DNA from 4 places in the Paenibacillus sp. fava2 genome. Region 4 is predicted to be linked to each of the others. Evidence: predicted binding sites of a transcription regulator. Region 4 holds the regulator's gene; each other region holds the start of a gene.
The links. The regulator Rex, encoded in region 4, represses fermentation and respiration genes when NADH is low (regulators of the CRP and FNR family bind a similar motif). The targets are predictions, from matches to a motif close to TTGTGAAATATTTCACAA.
Positions count from the first base shown of each region.

Region 1 (4,709 bases), 280 kb from region 4:
AGGCCTATCCCCCAAGCACCGTATACACCCGGTGTAACAAAAAAACTGCCCCAAAGGCTTATGCCTTCAGGACAGTTTATCAGGACTTCCTTAACGTTTGCTGAACTTGTTGCGGACAGGAGAGATCAGCCAGTATGCTGCGCCGACGAACAAGCCGCCGCCGATGATGTTGCCGAGCGTAACCGGAATCATGTTATGCAGCCAGCCGGCTACTGTAACGGTCTCAGGGTGGTTAGGCAGCAGAACAGCCACGCTAAGCAGGGTCATGTTAGCGACGCTGTGCTCGTAGCCGCTGGCGATGAAGGCGAACAGGCACCACCAGATGAGCACCAGCTTGGCAGCTTCGCTTTTGGCACGTGAGGACATCCAGATGGCCAGACAGACAAGCCAGTTACAGAGAATGCCGCGGAAGAACAGCTCCGAGAACGGAAGCGTCATTTTTTTGGCTGCGGCGGCGAAGATCAGATGCTCCGCGGGAGCTGCCTTGAATAATCCGGTGCCCTGGATCAGCAGGGCCAGGATAACGGCGCCGCCGACGTTGCCGATAAAAACAATCACCCAGTTTTTGACCGTGTCCCATACGGATGTTCTTCCGGCAAGGGTACTGACGGTAAAAAACATATTGTTCCCGGTGAACAGCTCCGAGCCGGCAAAAATGACCAGCGTCAGGGCGATCCCGAAGGAGGCGCCCATCACGAGCGGCTGGAACGGCGATTTAATCGCCGCCAGCGGTGCTCCCAGCGAAAAGATTAGAATAATTCCGATTCCGACGTATGCCCCTGCGAGCAGCGCCGCCAAAAAGTACCGCGGCAAATTTTCATTCATTTTATCCCGTTTGCTGACTGCTGCCTCTACGATGTTCTCGACGCTTTGCGTAAACATCTCTCCACCCCGCCATTTCTTATCTTAAATTTAGCTTTGAATCAATGTACCCTGCAGGGTAACTTTAACACTTTCCCCGTCTACAGTAACCGGGAATGTGGCGACTCTTCCTTTGTCGGGAGCCTGAACCTCTCCGCTGCGCAGATCAATTTTCCAGTCATACAGCGGATCGTACAGGTAATGCCCGGACACAATTCCTTCCGCGAGCGGGCCGCCCTTCGGATGAGGATTCTTGTTCTCCACCGCGAAAATCTGGCCATCCGAGGTTTTGAACACAGCCAGCTCCACCGAACCGCAGCCGATTACACGGCCGATCTGCGGCAGGAAATGCTGAACCGTCCCTATCGTATACTCATGGTTTGTGTTTTCCATCGTTTTCTCTCCTCCTGGGCGTTTATTTTAGTGCTGGGCTTTTTCGAACAGGGCGCTGCGTGTGTCTTCTTCCTTCAGCATTTTTTTCCATGGATCGGATACCTGGGCCAGGGCAAAATCGATCCGTGCCGCCAGCTCCTTGCGGTTCTCCTCATTGTTCAGAATTACGCTCTGGATCTTCTCAAGACCCATGCGTTCTACCCATTCCGAGGTTCTTTCCAGATAATTGCCTGTTTCACGGTAGAACTGCATTACGGCAGAGCATACTTCAACCAGCTCTTCATCGGTCTTCACTTTGCAGAAGGAATCTGCGATCCGCGGCTTGATACCGCCGTTACCGCCGATGAATACTTCCCAGCCGCCGTCATTACCGACGATACCGATATCCTTGGTACAGGATTCAGCACAGTTACGCGGGCAGCCGTTCACCGCCATTTTGAACTTGGCAGGGAAATCAAGGCGTTCGTATTTACGTTCAAGCATAGCCCCTACACCCATGGAGTCCTGTGTACCAAAACGGCAGAATTGGTTGCCGACACAGGTTTTGACGGTGCGCAGCGATTTGGCGTAGGCATAACCTGAAGGCATATCCAGCTCTTCCCACACTTTTGGCACATCTTCTTTTTTGACGCCGATCAGGTCCAGACGCTGTCCGCCGGTTACCTTGACTACCTTCACATCATATTTCAGAGATACATCCGCAATCCGTTTCAGATCTTCTGGGGTAGTCACACCGCCGTACATACGCGGAACAACTGTAAAGGTACCGTCCTTCTGAATGTTGGCGCTCATCCGTTCATTGACAAAGCGCGACTCCTTCTCATCCTCATGCGTATCCGGATAGATCATGCCCAGGTAATAGTTGACGGCCGGACGGCACTTGGAGCAGCCTTCAGGCTGTTTCCACTCCAGCACATTCATAACTTCCTTGGTGGTCTTCAGTCCTTTTGCTGTAATCTCGGCAACAATTTCATCACGGCTGAGCGATGTGCAGCCGCAGATACCGGTTTTGGCGCTTTCTTTAAAGCTGTCGCCCAGCACGAACTGAAGAATTTGTTCAACAACCGGCTTACAGCCGCCGCAGGAACGTGTAGCTCCGGTGCAGGCTTTGATTTCATCTACAGTGGTAAAACCGTTCTCTGTTACCGCATCGACAATCGCTTTTTTGGTAACCCCGTTACAGCCGCAGACGATTTCTTCATCTGCCATTGCTTCAACGGACATGCCCTTCTTAGCACTGCCACCGCCGCCGCAGCAGCCGGTTCCCATTACTTCACTGTAAATCTCATCGGTCATCTCTGTGCCTTGTTTCACAAGCTTCTGCAGGTTTGCAGATTCGGTAACATCACCGAACAGTACAGCACCGACAATTACATTATTTTTGAGCAGAATCTTCTTATAGGTTCTCTTCCATTCATCTTTAGCGGAGATAACAGTATGCTCCGGTGTATCTGTAAACTCGCCTGCCGAAAAGACGTCCACACCGGAAATTTTCAGCTTGGTCGATACAACCGAACCTTCATACGGCTGGGTAGCTGCTCCGCACAGGTGCTTAGCCAATACCATCCCCTGTTCAAACAAAGGAGCGACCAGACCATAGCAGGTTCCGCGATGCTCTGTACATTCACCGACAGAGTAGACATTCTCCATGGAAGTCTGCAGATAATCATTGACAACAATCCCGCGGTTCACGGTAATGCCGCTGTCTTTAGCCAGCTGGGTATTTGGTTTGATACCTACAGCCATGACCACAAAATCCGCCTGCAGCTCCGAACCGTCGCTGAATCTCAGTCCGTTGACACGTTCATCCCCGGTCAGCTCCACCGTCTGCTTGCCCATGGCGAATTTTACGCCTTGACGGGTAAGCTCTGCCTGCAGCATGGACGATGCCGTATGGTCCAGCTGACGTTCCATCAGATCCTCCAGCAGATGCACTACTGTGACATCCATCCCGAGGTTAACCAGGCCTTTGGCTGCTTCAAGTCCGAGCAGACCGCCGCCGATTACTGCCGCAGTACGGTACTGCTTGGCAGCCGCCAGCATTGCATCGCAGTCAGCAATGTCGCGGAAGCCGACCACGCCTTCTTTGGTGCTGCCCGGAACAGGCAGAATGAAGGAATTGGAGCCTGTTGCAATAATAACTTTGTCGTAAGGAACAGCCAGTCCGTTCTCAGCGATGACCTGGCGGGATTCCTCATCAATCTTTACAACCGTAGTTCCTGTATGCAGCGTAATGTTGTTGTCTGCGTACCACTGGCGGTCATTCAGAATAATATCTTCGATGCTTTTGCTGCCTTCAAGCACATAGGACAGCATAATCCGGTTGTAATTGGGATGAGGCTCGCTGCCGAAGATCGTAATATCATAAGCGCCGCCCAGCTTCAAGATCTGTTCAATCGTGCCTACGCCCGCCATACCGTTGCCTATTAATACTAACTTTTCTCTCTCCACTCTCACTGTTAAAACCTCCCCAAAACTCTTAAAATTCTTAGAATTTTATCTCGTACCTGAATTATACATTTTAAATTTGAACGGCATTTGTGATTACAATCACAATAAATGTGAATCTTTTCACAATATTACATGTCATGTTAGCTTACATTTAGTTTGTTGATTGCTCGAAGTTTGCACACAAAAAAACAGCCAGCTCTCCCTTCAGCCGCTGCCTGCAGCTTAGAGAAAAACGGGCTGTACAAATCCTTCCTGCCGGTGACGGTCGATTACCGCAAAACCAGTGAAATCTCAAGCTCATCCTGGATTCGCAGCTTCATATCTATGCCGCTGTCGAGCAGTGTCTTATCGTTCAGCTTCAGCTTCCATTCTTCATTTGAAAGCGGCTTGTATTCCTTGACAGCGAGCAGCGTTCTGTTATTCTCGGCCAGATGGACCAGCCCGCTGCTTTTCAGCAGTCCCCTCACCGTCAGATTCTCTGTATAAGGCATCACATAGGATTGGGTCAGCTCGGGCTGGCCGATCCCGCCGTTGACGGTGAGAATAACCGGCTGAAACAGAGCTTCCTGTGCAGCAGCGGCCGTTATAAGGATCGTATCTTCCTTCTTGACCACCGTGCCCGGATCAGCCACTGGCTTACCGCTTAGTTGAATCTCCCAGGCCATATCCGGACCGAGCGATATATGGTTTACAGTCAAAAGAGCTTTGCCGTCTCCGGCAAAGGTGACAAGGCCGCTGGCGTCAAGCAGCTCCTTCACGGTGATCTCCGGCTTATAGGCATCACTGATCTGCCGGCCAGAGCTGCCGGTCAGATCCGTATCTCCCACTTTTACGGAAAACGCAGGCTGAACAGCACCGGCGGCAGCATTATTTACTTCCAGATTCCCGTTCAGGGCATCACAGCCCCCGGCAATCACAATGAACAAGACTCCCAGACACAAACGCCACAGCAACTTCACTTGCACTTCTCCGGCACCGCCTTTTGTAGCCTGAACACAGCTTCC
Region 1 is NZ_CM177755.1:5,077,361-5,082,069, forward strand. Features, by position in the region: gene AC4G46_RS22425 (formate/nitrite transporter family protein) at 91-882, opposite strand; gene nirD (nitrite reductase small subunit NirD) at 913-1,254, opposite strand; gene nirB (nitrite reductase large subunit NirB) at 1,282-3,711, opposite strand; gene AC4G46_RS22440 (hypothetical protein) at 3,975-4,664, opposite strand.
Region 1: a site for Rex is predicted at 3,814-3,831, ahead of nirB (nitrite reductase large subunit NirB). Genes of this name have one in related genera too.

Region 2 (4,709 bases), 260 kb from region 4:
GACGATGTTCAACGGGCTGAAATCGAATGTCGAGGTCAACTCGTTCCCGCCGCATTTTTTTCCGCAGGAGTGGCATTTCGGTAATTTAAAGGATGCGGTGAAATATATTGATCTGCTGAAGTTCCTCAAGAACACGCTTTATATTTTTGCCGGAAATATGGTTATGACGCTGGTTGTACTCGGCATGGCCTCGTTCAGCATTTCGCGGATGAATGTGCCTTACCGCAAGGCGTTCTACTTCTTTTTCCTGATGACGCTGTTTATTCCGGCGACGAGCTATATGATTCCGAACTTCGTCAATCTGAAGGAGCTGGGCCTGCTGAACCAATATGCGGCTTTCTGGCTGCCGGCGGGAGCGAATACGTTTTATTTTCTGCTGCTGAAGAACTTCTTCGACGGGATTCACCCGGAAATCTTTGAAGCGGCGCGGATCGACGGGGCCTCGGAGCCGAGAAGCTTTTTTGCGATCGCTGTTCCGCTGTCGGTGCCGATTTTTGCCACGCTGGCGATCTTTATTTTCTCCACTGCCTGGAATGACTGGTTCTGGCCGTCACTGGTCATGCATTCCGAGGAAAAATATACGCTGGCGACCGCGATCTACAAATATGTGATCAGTGTCAAGGCACTTAATACGAATATTAAATTTGCCATTCTCTTTCTCGTGTCGCTGCCGCCGATTCTTGTGTTCCTGATCTTCCAGAAGTTTATTATGCGCGGCGTGGCCTTGTCGGCGGTAAAAGGCTAATGATGGCGTGGGAAGATGCCAGGAAGAGGAATTGCACACCATCGTAAACCTGCACACGAAAGCAATATAAATACACCTCGTTTGTAAACGGTTTCTCTTTTAAGATGAATTTGTAAGCTAATCATGAATTGAAAAGGGGAGTTTCAATGCGTAAATTTTCCAGCGTATTAGCAGGTCTCCTTGTGGCCGGTTCGTTGTTATCCGCCTGCGGCGGCAACAATAACAGCAACGGAAATGCCCAGGGGAATACAGGAGGGGAAGCGGCTCCGGCGCCGGCAGCTACAGCTGCAGATAACAGCACTGCTGCGACAGATGCGCCTGCGGACGATATCACCCAGCGAAAAGTAACAATCAAAATCCACTATCCGACGCCGGACCTGACCGAAATGCGCGCACAGGAAGACGATCGGATCAAACGGTTCCAGGCTGAATATCCGAACGTAGAGATCATCAAGGACGACTGGCAGTACAGCGTCAGCGAAATTGGAATCAAAATGGCCGCCAATGAGGCGCCGACCTTCTTCAACACGTATGCAACGGAAGCCAAGTTTCTTGTGGAAAAGGGCTGGGCAGCCGATATTACCGATCTGTGGAACACTTATGAGTACAAGGATCAGATCAATCCGGTGCTGCAGAATCAGTTCATTATTGATGGTAAAATATTCGGTGTAACCCAGAAGGGCTATGTCACCACTACCATGATCAATAAAAAGATGCTGGACGATAAAGGTGTGGCTGTTCCGCCGATGGACTGGACCTGGGATGACATGCTGAATACCGCCAAAGGGGTAGCCGATGCCAAAAAAGGCATTTCCGGTATTGCGCCGATGGGTAAAGGTAACGAAGCCGGCTGGAACTGGACCAACTTCCTGTTCGAAGCAGGCGGCGAGATTCAGAACGTGGACGGCGGCAAGGTTGTGGCCACTTTCAATTCAGAGGCAGGCGTGAAGGCGCTGGATTTCTACAAAAAGCTGAGATGGGAAGCGGAAGCTATTCCGCAGGACTGGGCACTCGGCTGGGGTGATGCAGTCGGCGCATTCCAGCAGGGACGTACAGCGATGGTTATGGCCGGCTCCGACGGCGTAATCGAGCAGGCGCTGAACCAGGGCGGACTCAAGCCGGCGGATGTACTGACCTATCCGATGCCTGCGGCTGAAAAAGGCGGCAAGCACACCGGTGTGCTCGGCGGCGATTATCTCGTAATTAATCCGAATGCTTCCAAGGATGAGCAGGAAATGGCGTTCCGTTATATCACTTTCGATTATTTCTCTGACAAAGGCCTGGAGGCGCTGGATGCAATTCTGCAGCAGCGCAAGGCGGACGGCAAATACTTCATCCCGCCGCTTCTGGACTATTATGCAGCAGATTCTGAGTTCGGAAAGAAAACCAAAGCGGTATACGACAAGTACTCGGACATTGTATATCAATATAATCCGGACATTATGGCTCTGCTGGACGGAAAACCGGAGGCTCAATACAACACTCAGGATTACTACGCAACGATGTCCAATGTAATCCAGGAGCTGTTCTCCAAAAAAGGAACGGACTCCAAGGCACAGCTTGATGCTGCAGCCAAAACAGTGCAGGAGCAATTCTTTGATTCTATTACAGTTGAATAGCAGACAAATTAAATTGTAAAAACAGACAGAAGACCGGCAGATCCTCCGATCGGGGGGACAGCCGGTCTTTTTATTGTTGGTGATAAATTTTGACAAAAAACCTCAGGCAATGACAAAATGATCTTCTGAAAGTACGACAGCCTAAGCGTGGAAATTCCTTCAAGTTAAATATAACCGAATAAAACACATAAATAATGGTTAAATATCCTGATTATGATCGAATGAAAGCGCTTTGAAAGCAAATCAAAAAAACTTTATACTTTGTGAAAGAATTCACTATACAAGACGGAAATGATGTGTTAAGATAAATGTGTAGAGAAAAACAACCTAAAAATTGACAGGAGGACGAGGGAGATGGCAGTTAAGAACGAAGTCGCCGCCCAAGTGAAACAAACCACCGCTGAAGAATATATTCAGACTTTGGTGGATAAAGCAAAGAAAGCCCTGGATGCGTTCATGGAACTGGACCAGGAGCAAGTTAACACAATCGTTCATGCAATGGCATTGGCAGGTCTCGACAAACATATGTATCTGGCGAAATTAGCTGTCGAAGAAACAGGCCGCGGAGTATACGAAGACAAAATTACGAAGAACATCTTCTCAACCGAATATATCTGGCACGGAATTAAGTATGACAAAACCGTAGGAGTTATTGAGGATAACGCCTACGACAATTTCCAAAAGATCGCTGAACCAGTCGGAATTATTATGGGTATCACACCGGTAACCAACCCAACATCCACCACGATGTTTAAAGCACTGATTTCCGCTAAGACACGTAACCCTATTATATTCGGTTTCCACCCTTCAGCGCAAGAGTGTAGTGCCGCTGCTGCCAAAATTCTTCATGATGCAGGCGTAAAAGCAGGTGCTCCTGAGAACTTCATCCAATGGATTGAGCTTCCTACCATGGATAAGACAAACGCGCTGATGAACAACCCTGACGTTGCACTGATCCTGGCAACAGGCGGATCCGCAATGGTAAAAGCAGCATACAGCTGCGGTAAGCCGGCTCTCGGCGTAGGCCCTGGTAACGTACCTGCTTTCATCGAGAAGAGTGCTGATATTGATCAGGCTGTAACAGACATTATCCTTTCCAAAACATTCGATAACGGCATGATCTGCGCTTCCGAGCAGGCTGTTATTATAGAAGAAGCTATTTTTGATCAAGTGAAGAAGAAAATGATCGCGAACGGCTGCTACTTCGTTAATAAAGATGAAGCTGCCAAGCTGACTAACGGTGCAATGAATGTAGAGAAATGCGCAGTTAACCCGGCAATCGTAGGTCAATCCGCTGTGAAGATCGCTGAAATGTGCGGAATTCAGGTTCCGGCCGGCACGAAGATTCTGGTTGCTGAAATCGAAGGCGTAGGTACTAAATATCCGCTGTCCGCTGAGAAGCTGAGCCCGGTTCTGGCTTGCTACAAAGTGAAAAATGCTGATCAGGGTATCGAACGCGCTGCAGAAATCGTTGAATTCGGCGGCATGGGCCACAGCTCGGCAATCCACTCTAATAATGAAGAAGTTATCATGAAGTTCTCGCACCGTCTGCAGACAGGACGTATTCTGGTGAACTCGCCTTCAACACACGGCGCCATCGGAGACATCTACAATACAAATATCCCTTCGCTCACCCTGGGCTGCGGATCATACGGCCGCAACTCGGTGTCGCAAAACGTTACTGCCATCAATCTGATCAACGTGAAAAGGGTGAACCGTCGTACCGTGAATATGCAATGGTTTAAAGTACCTGACAAAATCTACTTTGAAAAAGGATCCACACAATACCTGGCTAAAATGCCTAACATTACACGCGTAGCAATCATTACTGACCCTATGATGGTTAAACTGGGTTACGTGGAAAGAGTTGAGCATTACCTGCGCCAGCGCCAGACTCCTGTAGCGATCGAAGTGTTCTCGGAAGTTGAACCGGATCCATCGACTACTACTGTAGAAAAAGGTACAGCTATGATGAACAGATTCCAGCCGGACTGCATCATCGCACTCGGCGGCGGTTCCCCAATGGATGCTGCCAAAGGCATGTGGCTGTTCTATGAACACCCGGATGTTGACTTCAACAACCTGAAACAGAAATTCATGGATATCCGCAAACGCGTATACAAATATCCTACCCTGGGTCAAAAGGCTAAATTCGTTGCCATTCCGACTACTTCGGGTACCGGTTCAGAAGTAACCTCGTTCGCAGTTATTACTGATAAAACTGCCGGCAACAACACTAAGTATCCGCTGGCTGATTATGAGCTGACTCCAGACGTTGCGATTATCGATCCGGAGTTTGTATACAGCCTGCCAAGAACTGCAGTTGCTGATACAGGTATGGACGT
Region 2 is NZ_CM177755.1:5,056,806-5,061,514, reverse strand. Features, by position in the region: gene AC4G46_RS22370 (carbohydrate ABC transporter permease) at 1-745, shown strand, start outside; gene AC4G46_RS22365 (ABC transporter substrate-binding protein) at 892-2,364, shown strand; gene adhE (bifunctional acetaldehyde-CoA/alcohol dehydrogenase) at 2,719-4,709, shown strand, end outside.
Region 2: a site for Rex is predicted at 2,626-2,643, ahead of adhE (bifunctional acetaldehyde-CoA/alcohol dehydrogenase). Genes of this name have one in related genera too.

Region 3 (4,709 bases), 2.6 Mb from region 4:
CAAAGCCATCTCTGAAGCTGCAAAAAAAGCGTTAACAAGGATCAGCACTAAAACAACGACTAGCTCAATCAAATGACAAGCACCTCCCGATAATGTAGAACAACAATCCGGCGGATGTTATCCCATACTATATACTTAACCTAATTATCCTGCGTACATTCCTATAGTTATATTCAGTTCATTCAGGTATTTAGCCGGTGAACATGTTCAGGCCCCGAACGCCCATAAAATAAATGTCACGCCTCTAGCTGCCCAAGTGTTATATCTATAAGAAACAGAAGAAACAGAAGAAATAGAAGAAAGGAGACCAGCGTGGATTCCATAGAAGAGAAGATCAGGAGGATACAGGCCGGAGAGGGCAGCCTGTTCTCAGATGTGATTAGGCTGTACCAGCAGCAGATATACCTCTACTGCTTCCGGCTGTTGAACAGCAGGGTAGAGGCAGAGGACGCGGTGCAGGATATCCTGATTAAGGCTTATCAGAATATCGGGCGGTACAAGCCGCAGGCGGGTTTCGTATCATGGCTCTACAAGATTGCTTACCATCATTGTCTGAACCAGTTGAGGCGGCAGAAATTCCAGCTTCAACTGCGCAAGCTTCTCCGGCAGGAGTTTAGTGTGAACAGCGCCGAACAAATGGTCGAGAACAGCCTGTTCAGTGAACCGGTTTCAACCTCCCTGGAGAAGCTGAGTGCGGAAGACCGGAATTTGCTGATTCTGCGTATTTATGAAGAAAAATCGTTTGCGGAAATCGGTGAAATTCTGGGCGTCAGCACGGCTACCGCACGCAAAAGATATGAACGGACCAGAAACAAGCTGAAAAAGGTGTTGGAGAGAAAGGAGATACAACTATGGACAAGAGTGAATTGACCGCGGAGGAGCGGTTTCTGAAGGACGGGGACCGGTCTGATAGTTTCATCCCCGTTGATGTTCATGAACCGGTAATGAAAGTGCTCGGGCTTGGCGCAAACTTACCCGTTGCAGAAGAGCAGATCTCTCCGCCAACCGGAGAGGCTCCTAGCATTATGCGCAGGCTGGAGGCAGAAGCCGGAACGAAGCAGAGCCGGAGGCGGATCCTGCGGATTCCTGTTCAGGGCTGGATTGCGGCACTTTTTTTTATAGCCCTGCTGGGTGGCGGCTATACCCGATATTCCGGTGAACTCCAGCTGGGAGGCCAATTTCAGTACAAGGTGCTGCCCTATAAGCCGATTCCGGCGACGAACTCAGGCGGTATGATCATGAAGCCGGATGAACCCTTGATACCTTGGCCGGCCCAGGCGCAGCCGAGCGAGGAGGATGAACTCTATAAGACGAAATATTCACAGGGCTACAGTGCCCTAGAGACACTGCTGCATTCCGGAGAGTATGCCACTTATGTTATCGAACGTGAAGACAGGGAAGAAGAAGCTCATCTTGGAGTATACTGTCCTCCGATTATAATCAAGGACTATTCTGCTTATATGGCCAGTGTAGAGAAGTACCATGCTCCGGAAGTGAAGCAGCCGGGAGATATGCCGGAAGGGTATGCCTTGGATGAGGCGGTAATCAAGCCCTCTTTGATAAAGGTTGAGGATGATAAGCAATTTGAAGGCGAAGGCGAGATTGACCTGGGAGACGGCTTCCGGCTGACCTGGAAACGGGAGTTGGCGGATAATATTGCTTATGATTCTTCTACTCTGGTGTACAAGAAGGGGAAGAATCAGGTAAGAATCAGTGCCTCGCGTGTTGATGAAAATGCTGAACCAGCAGAAAGCCTGCTGTGGACCGAAACGACAAAAGTGGAAAATATTGAAATTGGCGGCAAACAGCTCATTTATCTCGAACCCTCCAGCAATGAAAAAATTGATCTGGGGTATAAGTATAGACTGGTCTGGTCTGAGCCGGAAGCGCAAATCATCTATAATATGTCCGTTCGTCAGGAGAATGCTGAGCTAACAAAGGATGAGGTCATCCGCATAGCAGCCGGTATGATGGATTAACAAAATTCAGTTACTTTAGTTACAAAATGTTTTCTTTAGTTACGTAAGCTTCCAAAGACCTCCCCGCGCAGCTATGATTATTGTGAAAATATGCACAAGGGGGCAACGGTTACACATGAAAAAGAAAACAGCAGCCGCTCTTCTTCTCATTCTCTCCGTTATTCTTGTTATCGCCGGATGCGGTAACGGAAACAACAGCACTAATACGGAAAATAACGCAAGTGGGAATAAGAGCACTAACAGCGCAGCAAGCGCAACGGAAGCACCGAAAGAGGCGGAAGCCGTGTCCGGGGCATCAGTAGCCAGCTATACACCACTGGATCAGTTAAAAGAGAGCTACGACATTATCATTGTCGGTGCGGGCGGCGCCGGTATGACCGCTGCGCTTGAAGCGAAGGCGAAGGGACTGAACCCGGTTATTTTGGAGAAAATGCCGGTCGCCGGCGGAAATACAACAAAATCCTCCTCCGGGATGAATGCTTCCGAGACCAAGTTCCAGAAGGAGCAGGGCATCGAAGACAGCAACGATCTGTTTTATGAGCAGACGCTGAAAGGCGGCCATGACACCAATAATACAGAAATGCTCCGTTTCTTCGTCGACAATTCCGCTGCAGCCATTGACTGGCTGGATTCGATCGGCATCCGGCTGAACAATATTACCATTACCGGCGGCATGAACGAGAAACGCACACACCGTCCGGAAGACGGCTCGGCCATCGGCCAGTACCTGGTTAAAGGGCTGGTGCAGAATGTTCAGGAGCAGGGGATTCCGCTGTTCGTAAACGCTGATGTTAAGGAAATTACCCAGCAGGACGGCAAAGTGAACGGCGTGAAGGTGCTGTTCAACCAGGCGGATGAAAAAGCCATTACAGGTAAAGCGGTCGTTGTAACCACAGGCGGCTTCGGCTCCAACATGGATATGATTACCGAAGTAAGACCGGATCTTGAGGGTTATGTTACCACTAACCAGATCGGCAGCACCGGCGACGGAATCAAAATGATTCTGGCAATGGGGGGTACCACCGTTGATATGGATCAGATCCAGGTTCACCCGACAGTACAGCAGGAAAAGTCTTACCTGATCGGTGAAGCAGTCCGCGGCGAAGGCGGTCTGCTTGTGTCGAGCGAAGGCACACGGTTCACCAATGAGCTGGATACACGTGATAAAGTAACAGCAGCCATTAACAGCCTTCCTGAAAAAGCGGCGTACCTCGTATTCGATTCCGGCGTAAAATCACGCGTCAAAGCCATTGAGCAGTATGAAAAAATGGGCTTTGTCATCCAGGGCGATACAGTCCAGGCTCTGGCTGAGGCGATGCAGGTGCCTGCCGACAAGCTGCAGGCTACGGTTGACACCTGGAACACTGCGGTTGCCGGTAAACAGGATGCAGCTTTCGGCAGAACGACCGGGATGGATCATGATTTGTCTGCCGGACCGTTCTATGCCATCAAAATCGCTCCGGGGATTCACTACACCATGGGCGGCGTAAAAATCAATACAAATACCGAAGTGCTGAATAAAGACGGCCAGCCGATCACCGGCCTGTTCGCGGCAGGTGAAGTAACGGGCGGACTGCACGGCCAGAACCGTATAGGCGGAAACTCCGTTGCCGAAATTATTATCTTTGGCCGTCAGGCCGGCATTAAGTCTGCCGAGTTTGTACAGGCGCAATAAAGTATGCTATATTCATCTGCCGGCTTAGAAGCGGTAGACAGCAAACAGCAGCCCCGGCTCACATGAGCCGGGGCTGCTGTTGTTTCATACATGTATGCAGCTGCCCGCCGGTTTCAGCTACGCCTCTACAGCGGGAGCAGGCGACGGCTTGGCGCTGCGGGTCAGCGAGAACAGCTCCAGCTCCGGGCGGTGCCGGCCCGCCAGCGTATCAGCCAGCAGCTCAGCCGCAATCATGCTGTAGACCGTTCCGTTGCCGCCATAGCCTTCAATGAAATAACAGTGCGGATAATCCGGATGAGGACCTATAAACGGGAGCCCGTCCCGGGTGGTGCCGAACACAGCCCCCCAGCAATATTCTGCCCCGACACCTTTAACCTCCGGAAACAGTGCTTCGACCTCCTCGAGCAGCTGCTGGCATTGGGAGAGCACCCGGACCTCACGCCGCTGCGGATCAGTAAGCTGCTCGTCCTTGCCGCCGGCAATGATACAGTTGTCAGGAGTGGTGCGAAAGTATAGATAAGGCCGTGCTGTCTCCCAGAGCAGGCTCTGCTCATGCCACTTGGGCAGCCGGTCCAGCGGACGGGTCTTTATGGCATAGGTGTTAATCAGCTCCGCGCCGCGGTCTTTTTTCATCTCCTGGGTTTCATATCCCAATGCAAAGATAACGTTCTTGGCAAAAATCCTGCCATGGTCCGTATAACAGGTCACTCCGTCAGCATGGTACTCATAATGACGGGCTCTGGTATGCTCATAAACACGGACACCATTGGAATGCGCTTTGCCAATCAGACTGTGGACCGTGCGGAACGGATTTGTTTCAGCATCCCCCCTGGAGTAGAGTGCTGCAGGTTTAGTAAATGAATAATGGGCCCGGATCTTGTCTGAGTCCCAGAATTCCGAATGAAACCCGTGGCCGGTAAGCATTTCGTGCTCCTGACGGAGCAGCGGGACATCTTCCGGCGTACTTGCATAGAGCAGGCTGCTGCGGGGGATGATTTGGGGATCAATATCAAGCTTCCCGGGCAGGTCCAGAATGTTATCCAGAGCTTCCTTGC
Region 3 is NZ_CM177755.1:2,202,600-2,207,308, forward strand. Features, by position in the region: partial or broken gene AC4G46_RS09140 (CNNM domain-containing protein) at 1-9, opposite strand, end outside; gene AC4G46_RS09145 (RNA polymerase sigma factor) at 313-870, shown strand; gene AC4G46_RS09150 (DUF4367 domain-containing protein) at 852-1,979, shown strand; gene AC4G46_RS09155 (flavocytochrome c) at 2,095-3,654, shown strand; gene AC4G46_RS09160 (NAD(P)/FAD-dependent oxidoreductase) at 3,772-4,709, opposite strand, start outside.
Region 3: a site for Rex is predicted at 2,060-2,077, ahead of AC4G46_RS09155 (flavocytochrome c). Genes of this name have one in related genera too.

Region 4 (4,709 bases):
CGGACCCAGACCATCAGCTCGGTGCCCGCCTCATTCTTTCCTGTAAGCACCCAATAGGCTGCATTTTCATCCCAGACGGATTTCTGGGCTTTGGTCACCTCAGTCAGTCCGGCACGGCTTCTGGCCACTTCCCTGGCTGCGCTGCGCTCGGCCCACTGGTCCTTCATGATATAGGCATAGAACTGACCTAGTCCGAACAAAAGGAGCAGTGCCGCACTGATCGCCAGCGGAAGCCATTTTTTCCTTTTCCTCAAAGTGCAGCTCCCTTTCTTCTAAATAACTGACCGTAAGATCCGGTCGCCTTGCATTCGATTATCTTGTTAGCAGGCTTTCAAAGGTTTCCTGCGCTTTGCGGCGGATCTCCTCTTCGTCCAGTGTCAGGCACTGGCCGTGCTTAACAACCTGCTTGCCGTTAACCCAGACATGCTCAACATCTTTGGCACTTGCCGAATATACCGCATGGGAGAGCAGGTCAGAATGCGGCAGCAGATGCGGCTGATCAATATCAATGGCAATAAAATCCGCCTTCATGCCAGCAGCCAGGCGGCCGACATTGTTCAGGAAGATGGAAGCTGCCCCGTATTCCGTTGCCATCAGCAGCGCTTCCGGCGCAGGTACGGCGGTCGGATCCCCGCTGACTCCTTTATGGATCAGCGCAGCCAGACGCATTTCCTCGAACATATCGAGGTTGTTGTTGCTTGCCGCCCCGTCAGTGCCCAGTGAGACTTTGACTCCCGCACGAAGCAGGTCCGGCACACGTGCAACCCCGCTTGCCAGCTTCAGGTTGCTGCCCGGATTATGGGATACTCCCACACTGTATTTGGCCAAAATTTCAATTTCTTCATCATTCAAATGAACACCATGGGCGATCAGAGACGGGCGGGTGAACATGCCCAGCTTCTCCAGATGTGCCACCGGACGCAGGCCGTAATCGGTCACATTCTGCTCCACTTCATGGCGGGTTTCGGACATATGCGTGTGCATCGGCAGGTCCAGATCATGAGCCTCCTGAACAAATTTCACGAAGAAGTCCGGCGGACAGGTGTAAGGCGCGTGAGGCGAGAGCATTGCCGTAATTCTGCCGTCCGCTTTGCCGTGCCAGTTACGGGCAAATTCCACGGCTTCTGCGAGCTTCTGGTTCTGCACATCTTCAGGACATAGACCGATAGCACCGCGCATCAGAACAGCACGGATACCCGACTGTTCTGTAACCTCGGCCACCCGGTCCATATGATCATACATATCAAGGAAGGTAGTTGTTCCGCCCTTGAGCATCTCCAGAACGGACAGGGCTGTTCCCCAGTACACATCATCACCGGTAAATTTCGCTTCCATCGGCCACATTTTTTCCTGCAGCCAAGTCTGAAGCACCATATCATCGCCATATCCGCGCAGCAGCGACATCGCCGCATGGCCGTGGGTATTGACCAGTCCGGGCATGAACAGCAGACGGCTGCCGTCAACCGTCAGAACGCCTTCTTCTGCTGCAGGCTTATCTTCTCCTATGTATGTGATCAGATCATCCTCTATCGTCATATAACCGCTCAGGACAGGCTGAAGTGAGCCAGCTACAAGAAACCGGCCGTTCGCGATTATCGTTTTATTGCTGCTCATCGGTAATTTCTTCCTTTCCGTCATGCAAATAGTAGGCAAGGCTCTGCAGATCAGTCGTAAAATCGGCCGCATGGATACGGATCGACGGCGGAGTCTTCAGAATAACCGGAGCAAAATTAAGAATAGCCTCGATGCCCGATTCCACCAGAATGTCGGCTACATTCTGCGCTTCACTGTCCGGTACGGTAATAATGCCGATCCGGATCCCCTGCTCACGGATGGTCTGGCCCAGCTCCTCCATCGGCTGAACCGTCAGGGAGTTGATTTTCTGGCCGACCTTGGGTGCGTAGGAGTCGAATACGGCAGTGATTTTCATCGTATCTTTCAGATAAGCATTATAATTGGAAAGGGCGTGGCCCAGGTTCCCCGCACCGACCAGAGCCACGTTGATCTGCTGGTCAAGCTTAAGGATATGGCGGATCTTTTCAATCAGATAGGATACATCGTAGCCGATGCCCTTCCGGCCGAAGTCCCCGAAATAAGCCAGGTCTTTGCGGATCTGTGCCGGATTAAGATCAAGTTTCTGTCCCAGCTCCTGGGAAGAAACGGTTGCAATTTCGCGTTTCTGGAGATCATTCAAGAAACGCAGATACACTGGGAGCCTGCGTACGACAGCCTCCGATATTTTGTCCGATTTCATGTCTTCTCCTCCTAAATTTAGTATAACTCGGATGTGTATGAAAGCCGCACCGCTCCCCGATACTCAAGCAAACAGGAAGCTGATGCGGAACTAGACTAAGAATGAAATGAATGCAGTTTAGGAAATGCCGCCCTCCAGCCATTCCTCGATTCTCGGAACCATCTGGTCAGTCAGCATATGCTCCATCTTGGGGCCGGGCAGTGAATACAGGAAATACTTCCCGTAGTAAGACTCGATGACCCTGGTATCATATACAATGACAATTCCCCGATCCTGGGCGGTGCGAACCAGCCGGCCGAAGCCCTGCTTGAAGCGGATGACCGCCTGGGGTACCGACAGCTTCATGAACGGGTTCTTCTTCTGTGCCTGCAGCAGCTCGGCTTTGGCCTCTGCAAGCGGGTGGTTCGGGGGCTGGAACGGCAGTCTGACAATCGCCAGACAGCTGAGCGCATCTCCGGGAATATCCACGCCTTCCCAGAAGCTGCTGGTTCCGAGCAGTACCGCCGCAGAATTGTCCTGAAAACGCCGGATCAGTTTGCTGCGGCTCCCCCCTTCTACACCTTGCCCAAGTACAGCGATGTCCTCTGCGGCCAGTGCATCCTTAAGCGGGTCATAGACCTGCCTTAGCATCTTATAGGAAGTAAACAGCACCAGCATACGGCCTTTGGTTGCCACAGCAGCTTCTGCCAGTGAGTGCACCAGTTTGTCAACAAACCTGGCATCCCCTACACTGCCCTTTACGCTCGGAAAATCACGCGGGATAACAAGCAGTGCCTGTTCGCGGTAATTAAACGGTGAAGGCAGCAGCGCTGTCATCAGCCTGTCCTGCTCCGCAGCCTCGCCCAGTCCGAGATTATCGATCATGAACTGGAAGGATTTATCCACAGACAGCGTTGCAGAGGTCAGCGTTATACTTTTCTTCTTGTCGAAGAACAGCTCCTTGAGCTGGGCACTGACATCTACCGGTACAGCATACAGCTGCAGGGATTTGCCTCGGTAATTGCTGCTGCCTTCCATCCAGTACACAACATTCTCATCATTCAGGCCCATGAAGAAGCGGATCTGCTCGCGGATCGAGGCCAGATCCTTAAACAGGCCGCCGATGTCGGTTACCAGACTGTCCGAGGAGGACTGGCTGTCGGTATCGCGCATTTCACTGAGCATCTTGTCGCCCCTGCGGATAATATCACTGAGGCTGAGATTCAGTGTGTTCTCCAGCGCAGCCAGCTCCTCCCAGTCCCTTGGCTTCTTGCCGGGGTGCAGGCGTGACACCAGCTGTCCGGCCTCACCAGCTGCCGCATCACTGCGGTCTGGCAGCAGTCCGAACAGCTTGTCGCTGAGCACATCCCAGGTTTCCTTGACGGTAAGCAGATCCGGATAGATCCGGTCGATGACACTGCTCCATTCGGAGGCCTGCTCGCTTCCAGATGATTGCAGGGTCTGGCGCAGTGCCGGGAGCTGGCCGCTCTTACTGTCCTTGTATAGCCGTGTCAGCGTATGGGCCACAGTGAAATACTTCATCTGCATGCCCAGATGCTTGCCCGCCACATCCTCCAGATGATGGGCCTCATCTATAACAAGATGCTCATAGGCAGGCAACAGCTGATGTCCCGCCTTTACATCTGCGAACAGCTTGGAATGATTCGTAATGACTACATCGGCAATTCCGGCTTCATGCTTGGCCCGGTGGTAGTAGCATTTACGGAACCACGGACAGGACCGGCCCAGACAGGAGTCGGTGTCACTGGCTACACTTTCCCAGAAGTCGCCGCCGCGGCCGCTGAGATTCAGCTCCTCATCGTCACCGGACAGCGTCTGGGTAAGCCACACAATCATTTGTGCTGCTGTAAGCGTTTCTTCCCTGGTACTTACGAAGTCCTTGTTATTTATTTTATGTTCAAACTTGCGCAGACACAAATAGTGCCCTCTTCCCTTAAAGACGGCAGCCTTGAACGGAAACGGGACCACTGTAGTCAGGAGGGGGATGTCGCGCTCACGCAGCTGATCCTGCAGATTGATTGTATGTGTGCTGACCATCACCTTCTGGTCCGTACGCACGCTATGATAAATAGCCGGCAGCAGGTAGCCCAGCGATTTGCCGGTGCCGGTACCCGCTTCAATCAGCAGATGCTTTTCTTCCTGAAGGGCGGTCTTTACTTCGCCGATCATTATCTCCTGTGCTTCCCGCGTCTCATACTGCGGTAACGTATCCTTAAGCCGGGCTGTTACCTCAGCCATGTAGTCCTCAAAGGATACATTCTCCAAAGGATTGCCGGAACCCTCCTCGCGCGGTGAAACAAGCTCATTCCAGTCGCCGACCGCAAGTGCCAGCTGACGGTGAAAGGTCAGCTCGCCCTCCGGCTGGAAGGTTTCCATCTCCCGCTCATGAAGCAGGCCATCAAAATACCAGGCCAGATCGCTATCTTCGCCGGCAAACAGCTCATTCAGGCGTTGA
Region 4 is NZ_CM177755.1:4,800,859-4,805,567, forward strand. Features, by position in the region: gene AC4G46_RS21065 (cell wall elongation regulator TseB-like domain-containing protein) at 1-254, opposite strand, end outside; gene AC4G46_RS21070 (amidohydrolase) at 313-1,614, opposite strand; gene AC4G46_RS21075 (redox-sensing transcriptional repressor Rex) at 1,601-2,254, opposite strand; gene dinG (ATP-dependent DNA helicase DinG) at 2,372-4,709, opposite strand, start outside.